DNA from 3 places in the Janibacter sp. FSL W8-0316 genome. Region 3 is predicted to be linked to each of the others. Evidence: predicted binding sites of a transcription regulator. Region 3 holds the regulator's gene; each other region holds the start of a gene.

Evidence for each region. Region 3 encodes HrcA, which represses chaperone genes, less so after heat shock. Its sites were predicted from a motif close to TTNGCACTCGNNNNNNNCGAGTGCNAA; they were not measured.
Region 1: groL (chaperonin GroEL) is a predicted target of HrcA. The motif match lies at 1,170-1,196, and genes of this name have one in related genera.
Region 2: groES (co-chaperone GroES) is a predicted target of HrcA. The motif match lies at 1,562-1,588, and genes of this name have one in related genera.

Annotation. Positions count from the first base shown of each region.
Region 1 covers NZ_JBBOQX010000001.1:2,612,796-2,616,065, forward strand. Annotated here, with positions in the region: gene NYE39_RS12890 (hypothetical protein) at 1-433, shown strand, start outside; gene NYE39_RS12895 (hypothetical protein) at 534-1,103, shown strand; gene groL (chaperonin GroEL) at 1,350-2,984, shown strand; gene NYE39_RS12905 (AAA family ATPase) at 3,067-3,270, shown strand, end outside.
Region 2 covers NZ_JBBOQX010000001.1:1,468,498-1,471,767, forward strand. Annotated here, with positions in the region: gene groL (chaperonin GroEL) at 1-1,034, opposite strand, end outside; gene groES (co-chaperone GroES) at 1,133-1,429, opposite strand; gene NYE39_RS07185 (class I SAM-dependent methyltransferase) at 1,633-2,880, shown strand; gene NYE39_RS07190 (glycoside hydrolase family 3 N-terminal domain-containing protein) at 2,941-3,270, shown strand, end outside.
Region 3 covers NZ_JBBOQX010000001.1:977,149-980,418, reverse strand. Annotated here, with positions in the region: gene fabG (3-oxoacyl-ACP reductase FabG) at 1-241, shown strand, start outside; gene NYE39_RS04780 (DUF3097 domain-containing protein) at 245-1,120, opposite strand; gene hrcA (heat-inducible transcriptional repressor HrcA) at 1,262-2,296, shown strand; gene dnaJ (molecular chaperone DnaJ) at 2,352-3,270, shown strand, end outside.

The sequences.
Region 1 (3,270 bases), 1.6 Mb from region 3:
CCTCGCCGCGATCCGCGCCCACCTCGCCGAGCGCCTCGACGGCTGGACGCCGCCGGTGGCCTGGGCCGTGGGCATCACCCCCGCGACCAGCGACCCGGACGTGCAGTTCCCGCACGTCAACCTCCCCGGCGGCAGCCACGGGCTGGCGGCCGTCGTCCTCGCCTCCGTGCTGCGGCACGACGGCGCCACTGCCACCCTCGACGTCTCCGTCGACCAGCTGCAGGCAGCCGTCGAGGGACTCGAGCCCGCGCGGGCGTGCACGACCGTCGAGCACCCCAACCTCGGCGCCTGGCGCGGACTGCTCACCGAGGCCCGCGACAACCCGGCCCGTGAGCTCGTGGCGGTCTTCGTCGCCGACGTCGACGACCCGGTCTCCTCCGACGCCGACGGCGAGATGCGCGCCGGGTTCGAGGGGCTGCACCCGCGCGCCTGACCACCGCCCGCCGGTCGACGCAACCGTCCGCCCCCCTTCGTGCGTCTCTCGTTGTGAGGGTCGTCACCGTCGACGACCCCATGACAGACAGGGGAGAGACATGAAGACCACGACACGCACACTGCTGGTGACCGCCGCATCCGTGGGTCTCGTCGCCACCGGGGCGAGTGCCCAGGCCGCGCCGGCCGACGCGACGCGCGTGCTCGCCGAGCACGTCACCGTCCGGGTCATGCTCGACGGGGCGATGAGCGGGGCGCGGGGCAACCAGCACCGGTTCACCTACCAGACCGACACCGAGGGAATGCCGTGGCCGGCCTCAGCCATGAAGATCACTTCCTTCTTCTGCCCGACCGGCGCCACCGTCACCCAGACGTGGCAGTCGAGCCGGTGCACCCACCGCAGCACGAGATACCTGCGGCCCCGGAGCGCCGACTACCGGGTGAGCTCGACGATGCGCTCGGCCGTGGTGGACGGGACCCTCGTGTCCGGTAGCCGGCTCTTCGCCGCTGACCTGACGCTCTTCGCCGACGGCGCCCAGCGCACGAGCAACCACGGTGGGGCGGTGCGCCGTGAGGTCGACGCCAACGTGTCCGGCACCGTCGGCGGAGCCCGGGTGCGGTGGAGCACCCGAGGGGAGGCCTGGATCCACCGCTACGAGACCGTGCGCTGAGGTCACCCACGAACCCACGACCACGGAGTGCGGCCGGTTGGCCGCACTCCGTCGTCCGCCACGGCGTTTGCACTCGCTCGGTGAGAGTGCCAATAATGGGCCTTAGCACTCTCCTTGTGAGAGTGACAGTCCTGACCGGTCAGGTGAGGGGCGCGATCGCACGGTGACGTGAGCCGGGTGGTCGCACTCCGTCCGTCGCGGGCACCCCCGGTCGCACCCTTCGATTCGCGTGGAGGAACCACCCGAATGGCAAAGCTCATTGCTTTCGACGAGGAGGCCCGTCGCGGTCTCGAGCGGGGTATGAACACCCTCGCCGATGCTGTCAAGGTCACCCTCGGCCCCAAGGGCCGCAATGTCGTCCTGGAGAAGAAGTGGGGCGCCCCCACGATCACCAATGACGGCGTGTCCATCGCCAAGGAGATCGAGCTCGACGACCCCTACGAAAAGATCGGGGCCGAGCTGGTCAAGGAGGTCGCCAAGAAGACCGACGACGTCGCCGGTGACGGCACGACGACGGCCACCGTCCTCGCCCAGGCGCTCGTGCGCGAGGGCCTGCGCAATGTCGCGGCCGGCGCCAACCCCATGGCCCTCAAGCGCGGTATCGAGAAGGCCACCGCTGCGGTGTCCGACGAGCTGCTCGCGATGGCCAAGGAGATCGAGACCAAGGAGCAGATCGCTGCCACGGCCTCCATCTCCGCCGCTGACCAGGAGATCGGCGCCAAGATCGCCGAGGCCATGGACAAGGTCGGCAAGGAAGGCGTCATCACCGTCGAGGAGAGCAACACCTTCGGGCTCGAGCTCGAGCTCACCGAGGGCATGCGCTTCGACAAGGGCTACATCTCCGGCTACTTCGTCACCGACACCGAGCGCATGGAGACCGTGCTCGAGGACCCCTACGTCCTCATCGCCAACTCCAAGATCGGCTCGATCAAGGACCTCCTGCCCGTCCTCGAGAAGGTCATGCAGGCTGGCAAGCCGCTGCTGATCATCGCCGAGGACCTCGAGGGCGAGGCGCTGTCGACGCTCGTCGTCAACAAGCTCAAGGGCACCTTCAAGTCCGTCGCCGTCAAGGCCCCGGGCTTCGGTGACCGCCGCAAGGCCATGCTCGCCGACATCGCCATCCTCACCGGTGGCCAGGTCATCTCCGAGGAGGTCGGCCTCTCCCTCGAGACCGCCGAGCTCGACCTGCTCGGCCGCGCCCGCAAGGTCGTCGTCACCAAGGACGAGACGACCATCGTCGAGGGTGCTGGCGACCAGGACCAGATCGCCGGCCGCGTGAACCAGATCAAGGCCGAGATCGAGAACAGCGACTCGGACTACGACCGCGAGAAGCTCCAGGAGCGCCTCGCCAAGCTCGCCGGCGGCGTCGCCGTCATCCGTGCGGGCGCGGCCACCGAGGTCGAGCTCAAGGAGCGCAAGCACCGCATCGAGGACGCCGTGCGCAACGCCAAGGCCGCCGTCGAGGAGGGCATCGTCGCCGGTGGTGGCGTCGCGCTCCTGCAGGCGACCAAGGCCGCCTTCGACAAGCTCTCGCTCGAGGGTGACGAGGCGACCGGCGCCAACATCGTGCGCGTCGCGGCGGGTGCCCCGCTCAAGCAGATCGCGGCCAACGCTGGCCTCAACGGCGGCGTCGTCACCGAGAAGGTCGAGAACCTGCCTGCGGGCGAGGGCCTCAACGCCGCGACCGGTGAGTACGTCGACATGATCGCCCAGGGCATCATCGACCCGGCCAAGGTCACGCGCAGCGCGCTGCAGAACGCCGCTTCCATCGCGGCGCTCTTCCTCACCACCGAGGCCGTCGTCGCGGACAAGCCGGAGAAGGCCGCCCCGGCCATGCCCGGTGGCGACGACATGGGTGGCATGGGCGGCATGGGCTTCTGAGCCCACCCCCGCACCACCTGCACCACGCGCGAAGGGCGGTTCCCCGGTCACGGGGGACCGCCCTTCGGCGTACCCTTCCTGCATGACGTCACCGCAGGAGCTGGCGGACCGGCTGGGTGCCACGGGTTACCTCGCCGACGAGGACCTCGCCACCGTGGTCTTCCTCGCCCGGGAGATGCGCCGGCCGCTGCTGCTCGAGGGGGCGCCGGGCACGGGCAAGACCGCGCTCGCCGAGGCCCTCGCCGAGCTCGAGGGCGTGCCCCTCGTCCGGCTGCAGTGCTACGAG
Region 2 (3,270 bases), 490 kb from region 3:
TTGACGCGACCGGTCACGTCGTCGGTAGCACCCTGGCCGTCGATGATCGTCGTGGTGTCCTTGGTGACGACGATGCGACGGGCCTGCCCAAGGTCCTCGAGGGTGACCTGGTCGAGCTTGAGGCCGACCTCCTCGGCGATGACCTGACCACCGGTGAGGATCGCCATGTCCTGGAGCATCGCCTTGCGGCGGTCGCCGAAGCCGGGGGCCTTGACGGCCGCGACGTTGAAGACGCCCTTGAGCTTGTTGACGACGAGCGTCGAGAGGGCCTCGCCGTCGATGTCCTCGGCGATGACGAGCAGCGGCTTGCCGGACTGCACGACCTTCTCCAGCACCGGGAGGATCTCCTGGATGTTGGAGATCTTGCCCTGGTTGATCAGGACGTAGGCGTCCTCGAGGACACCCTCCATACGCTCCGGGTCGGTGACGAAGTAGGGGCTGATGTAGCCCTTGTCGAACTGCATGCCCTCGGTGAAGTCGAGCGCGGTCTCGGCGGTCGAGGACTCCTCGACGGTGATGACGCCGTCCTTGCCGACCTTGTCGAAGGCGTCGGCGATGATCCCGCCGATGCCCTGGTCCTGGGCGGACAGCGACGCGACCTGCGCGATCTCGTCCTTGCCCTCGACCTCACGGGCGGTCTCGAGCAGGCGGGCCGAGACGGCCTCGACGGCCTTGTCGATGCCGCGCTTGAGGCCGGACGGGGCGGCACCCGCGGCGACATTGCGCAGGCCCTCCTTGACCATGGCCTGGGCGAGGACGGTCGCGGTCGTCGTGCCGTCACCGGCGACGTCGTTGGTCTTGGTGGCGACCTCCTTGGCGAGCTGGGCGCCGAGGTTCTCGTAGGGGTCCTCGAGCTCGATCTCGCGGGCGATCGTCACGCCGTCGTTGGTGATCGTGGGGGCGCCCCACTGCTTGTCGATGACGACATTGCGGCCCTTGGGGCCGAGGGTCACCTTGACGGCGTTGGCGAGCTGGTCGACGCCGCGCTGGAGGGCGTCACGGGCGGAGTCGTTGAACTCCAGTTCCTTGGCCATGTTTGTCCTTTGGTTCTAACGAAGGGGGAAAAGGCGACGCCCCGGAGGGCCCGGGAGGGGCCGCACCCGGGGCGTCAGCTCAGTACTGGGAAGGATCGTCAGCCGACGATCGCGAGCACGTCGCGCGCGGAGAGGATGAGGTACTCCTGGCCGCCGTGCTTGACCTCGGTGCCGCCGTACTTGGAGTAGATGACGCGGTCGCCGACGGAGATGTCCATCGGGATGCGCTCGTCACCGTCCTCGTTGAACCGGCCGGGGCCGACGGCGACGACCTCGCCCTCCTGGGGCTTCTCCTTGGCGGTGTCCGGGATGACGAGGCCGGAGGCGGTGGTCTGCTCCGCCTCGATGCCCTGGACGACGATCCGGTCCTCGAGCGGCTTGATGGAAACCGACACGGTGACTCCTTCTGTGGGGACGTGTGTGTGAACGTGGGGCGAAGCCTGGCCGGGCGCCGTCGCGGGGGTCGTCCAACCGTGGCATCTGGCACTCGCCGGAGGTGAGTGCCAAGGGCAAATCTAGGCACCCGGTTGGCACTCGGTCAACCCGAGTGCCAAAGCCCGTCGCGGCCGGGCCGCTGGGCGGCCCGGGATGCGTGACAATGGCGCACGTGGATCCGACGACCGTGCGCTGGCTGGCCTCCCCCGAGGGGCACGAGTCCCTGCACGGCCTGCCCGAGTACCGCGAGGCGGACGCGGTCGGCCTGGCCTCGCGGCTGCGGGCGTCGGGACACTCCGCCGAACGCGTCGCCGCCCTCCTGACGCAGAAGCGCCTGCAGGCGCGCGCGCAGGAGAAGTTCGGCGAGTTCGCCGACGGCATGCTCTTCACCCCCGACGGTCTCGAGCAGGCCAGCCGGCTGGAGGTGGCGGCGACGCACGCTGGGCGCTACGCGACGGCCAGCCTGGCGACCGTCCACGACCTCGGCTGCGGCATCGGCTCGGACGCGATGGCGATGAGCGCCCTCGGCGTCACCGTCCACGGCGTCGACGCCGACCCGCTCACGGCGGCCATCGCCGACGTCAACCTGCGGCCGTGGCCCGACAGTCGGGCCCGCACCGGCGTGGCCGAGGACTTCGAGGCACCGCTCGACCCGCTGCACTCGCGCACGGGTGTCTGGCTCGACCCGGCCCGCCGCACCCCCGGTGTCACCGACCGCTCCGGGCGCACCCGCCGTGTCTTCCGGCTCGACGAGATCTCCCCGTCGTGGGACTTCGTCCTCTCCGTCGCCCGTGACGTCCCCGCGACCGGGGCCAAGCTCTCCCCTTCGCTCCCCCACGACATCCCGCCGCTCGGCACCGAGGCCCAGTGGACCTCGTGGCAGGGCACCGTCCTCGAGTGCACGGTCTGGTGGGGCCCGCTCGTCAAGGAGGCCGGCCGCAGTGCCCGGGTCCTGCGCAAGGGCGCGCCGCCGGTCGAGGTCGACCAGCGCACCTGCGAGGACGACCCGGCCGCCGCCCTCTCGCTCCCCGACACCGGCCGCTGGCTCTACGAGGCGGACCGCGCGGTCACTCGCGCCGGCCTCATCGGCACCGTCACCGGCGCCGTCTCCGGCATGGAGCTCGAGGCCGGGCTCGGCTACGTCACCAGCGACGACGCCGTCGACCTCGGCCACGCCCGACGCTACGAGGTGCTCGAGGCGATGCCCTTCTCCGTCAAGGGTCTGCGCGGGTGGCTCCGCGAGCGCGGGGTCACCGGCCTCACGGTCAAGAAGCGCGGGATCCGGCTCGACGAGGACCAGCTGCGCAAGCAGCTGAAGATCGGCCGCGGAGCCGGCGACGGCGACAGCGCCACCGTCGTGCTCACCCGCGTCGGCGGCGAGCAGGCCGTGCTCGTCGTCGAGGCATCCTGAGCGCGGCATCACCGGCGCGAGCGCCGTCGACGCCCATGCGGCGCAGGTAGCCTGCCCCCCATGCCGACCCGAGCCAGTCACCTGACCCGCGCCGCTGCAGGCCTCGCCGTCCTCGCCCTCGTCGGGTGCGCCTCCGACGACCCGGGAGCGGGCAGCACGAGCTCCTCCTCGACGTCGTCCCCGACCTCCGCCGAGGACACGACCTCCGCGACGTCGTCCTCGTCGGCGACGTCCTCCCCTTCGTCCTCGTCGTCGCGATCGACCACGGTGACCGCCGACGGCCCCGAGGCCAGCGCCTGCGTCGAGCAGGTGCGTGACGCGATGACGCCGACCCAGCAGGCCGGTCAGCTGCTCATGGCGGCCATGCAGCCGGGGCCGGCCAGCTCCCTC
Region 3 (3,270 bases):
GTTCGGCGTGACGGCCAATGCGATCGCCCCCGGCTTCATCCAGACCGACATGACGGCCGCGACCGCGGAGCGCATCGGTGTGCCCTTCGAGGACTTCCTCGCCCACGCGGCCAAGGAGACCCCGGTCGGCCGCGTCGGCCAGCCCGAGGACATCGCCGCCACCGCGTCCTTCCTCCTGTCCGAGGAGGCCGGCTTCGTGTCCGGCCAGGTCATCTACGTCGCCGGCGGCCCGAAGGACTGACCCCTACTCGGCCGTGACGAAGTCGATGAGTTCCTCGACGCGCCCGAGGAGGGCGGGCTCGAGGTCGGCATAGTTGCGGACGGTGCCCAGGATCTGCTTCCAGGCGCGGGCGATGTCGGCCTGGGAGTCGTGGGGCCAGCCGAGGTGGGCGCAGATCCCGCGCTTCCACTCCATCGAGCGGGGGATCGTCGGCCAGGCCTCCATGCCGAGTCGCTGCGGGCGCACCGACTGCCACACGTCGACGTAGGGGTGCCCGAGGACGAGCACGTGCTCGGGCGCGAGCCTGTTGGCCTCGGCGACGATGCGCGACTCCTTGCTGCCCGGCACGAGGTGGTCGACGAGGACCCCCATCCGCCGACCGCGGCCGGGGGCGAAGTCGCGGATCGCGGCCGCGAGGTCGTCGACGCCGTCGAGCATCTCGACGACGACGCCCTCGACCCGCAGGTCGTGGCCCCAGACCTTTTCGACGAGCTCGGCGTCGTGGCGGCCCTCGACGAAGATCCGGGACCCGATGGCGACCCGGGCCTTGGCGTCGTGCACGGCGACGGACCCGCTCGCGGTGCGGGAGGCCTGCTTCTCGGCGGCTGCGAGGGCCGCGCGCTGGGCCCCCTTCGGCGCGGTGAGCGAGACCGGGGAGCCGTCGACGAGGAAGCCCGGACCGAGCGGGAAGGCCTTGACCTTGCCTCGCCGGTCCTCGAGGTGGACGACGTGGACGCCGCCCGCCTTCTCCACGGCGACCACGGCGCCGACCCAGCCGGTCTCGACGTCCTCGACGACGGTGCCCGGCGTGGCCTCCATCGCCCGCGCGGTCGGTCGGGCCAGCCGGCCCTTCGACTTCCAGTCGCCGGAGAGGACGTCCATGCCGTATCGATCGCTCACGGCACGGACGGTAGGCCGAAGGGAGGTCACTCGCGGCGTCGGCACGCCGGATTCCGGGGAATGGCCGCCCCGGTCGTAGACTTGGCACTCAGGTGGACCGAGTGCCAGCGGTCCCGTTCGTGGGTGTCGAAGGAGGTCAGCATGAGCCAGGAGCGCCGCATGGCCGTGCTCAGCGCCATCGTCGAGGACTACGTGCAGACGTCGGAGCCGGTCGGTTCCAAGGCGCTGCTCGACCGCCATCAGCTCAACGTCTCGGCCGCGACCGTGCGCAACGACATGGCCGCGCTCGAGGACGAGGGGCTGATCATCGCCCCACACACCTCTGCGGGGCGCATCCCGACCGATGCCGGCTACCGGCTCTTCGTCGACCGGCTGCAGGCGATCCGCCCCATGTCGCGGGGGGAGCGCGCGGCGATCACCGACTACCTCGAGGGCGCCGACGACCTCGACGTCGTCCTCGACCGCACGGTCCGTCTGCTGTCGACGCTGACCCGGCAGGTCGCGGTCGTGCAGTACCCCTCGCTCACCCGCAGCACGGTCAAGCACATCGAGCTGGTGCCGATGAGCGAGACCCGGCTCATGGTCGTCGTCATCATGGGCACCGGCCGCGTCGAGCAGCGCGTGGTGCCCACGGGGGTCGACTACCTGGCTCCCCAGGGCGCCGATGCCCTGGCCAGCGCACGCGGCCGGGTCAACGCCGCCACCCGCGACCGCCGCCTCGCCGAGGCGCTGGAGTCGCTGCGCACCCTGCACGACGAGGACGTCGAGACCGAGGACGCCCTCACGGCCGGGGTCATCGGTGTCGTCGAGGCGGCACTGGCCGAGGAGCGGGCGACCAAGGTCACCCTGGCCGGCACGGCCAACCTCGCGCGCAGCTCGAGCGACTTCCCGATGACCCTCGAGCCGGTGCTCGACGCCCTCGAGCAGCACGTCGTGCTGCTCAAGCTGCTCAGCGTCGAGGCCGATCAGGAGGCGCCCGGCGTGTCCGTGCGCATCGGCTCCGAAAATCCCGTGACCGGGCTGCAGGGGACATCGCTCGTCACCTCCGGCTACGGCGCAGGCGACGAGCAGGTCGGTGCCGTCGGCGTGCTCGGCCCGACCCGCATGGACTACCCGGCGACGATGGCGCAGGTGCGTGCCGTCGCCACCTACCTCTCGCGGATCGTGGACGCCTGACCGGCGTCCGCTCCGCACCGACCAGACCGACCCACGACCCACGAGGACGTCACGCGTGAACGACTACTACGAGGACCTGGGCGTCAGCCGCGAGGCGACGCCCGAGGAGATCAAGCGGGCCTACCGCAAGCTCGCCCGCACCCTGCACCCCGACGTCAACCCAGGCCCCGAGGCCGAGGAGCAGTTCAAGCGGGTCTCGCAGGCCTACGACGTCCTCTCCGACGAGGCGAAGCGTCGCCAGTACGACATGGGCGGCGACCCCTACGGCGGTGCCCACGACGGCTTCGGGGCCGGCTTCACCTTCAGCGACATCATGGAGCAGTTCTTCGGGCAGGCAGCCGGCGGCGCCGGCCGCGGCCCCCGCTCGCGCTCGGCGCGCGGGCAGGACGGTCTCGTCGGGCTCGAGCTCGACCTCGCGACCGCGGTCTTCGGCGGTCAGGAGGAGCTGACCATCGACACCGCCGTCGTCTGCGGCACCTGCTCCGGCGACGGCGCCCAGCCGGGCACCGGCCGCCGCACGTGCGACACCTGTGCCGGCCGCGGCGAGGTCCAGCAGGTGCAGCGCTCCTTCCTCGGCCAGGTCATGACCAGCCGCCCGTGCCCGACCTGCCAGGGCTTCGGCGAGGTCATCCCCAACCCCTGCCACGAGTGCTCCGGCCAGGGCCGGGTGCGCACCCGCCGCACGATGACCGTGCGCATCCCCGCCGGCGTCGACAGCGGCACCCGCATCCACCTCGAGGGCGAAGGGGAGGTCGGTCCCGGTGGCGGGCCGGCCGGCGACCTCTACGTCGAGCTGCGGGTGCGCGACCACGAGACCTTCACCCGGCGAGGTGACGACCTGCACGCGTCCGTCGCGGTGCCGATGACCGCGGCCGCGCTCGGGGTGACGATGAGCTTCGCCACCCTCGACGGCGAACAGGAGATCACCATCAAGCGGGGCACCCAGCCCGGCGACACGATCGTCCTGCCCGGCC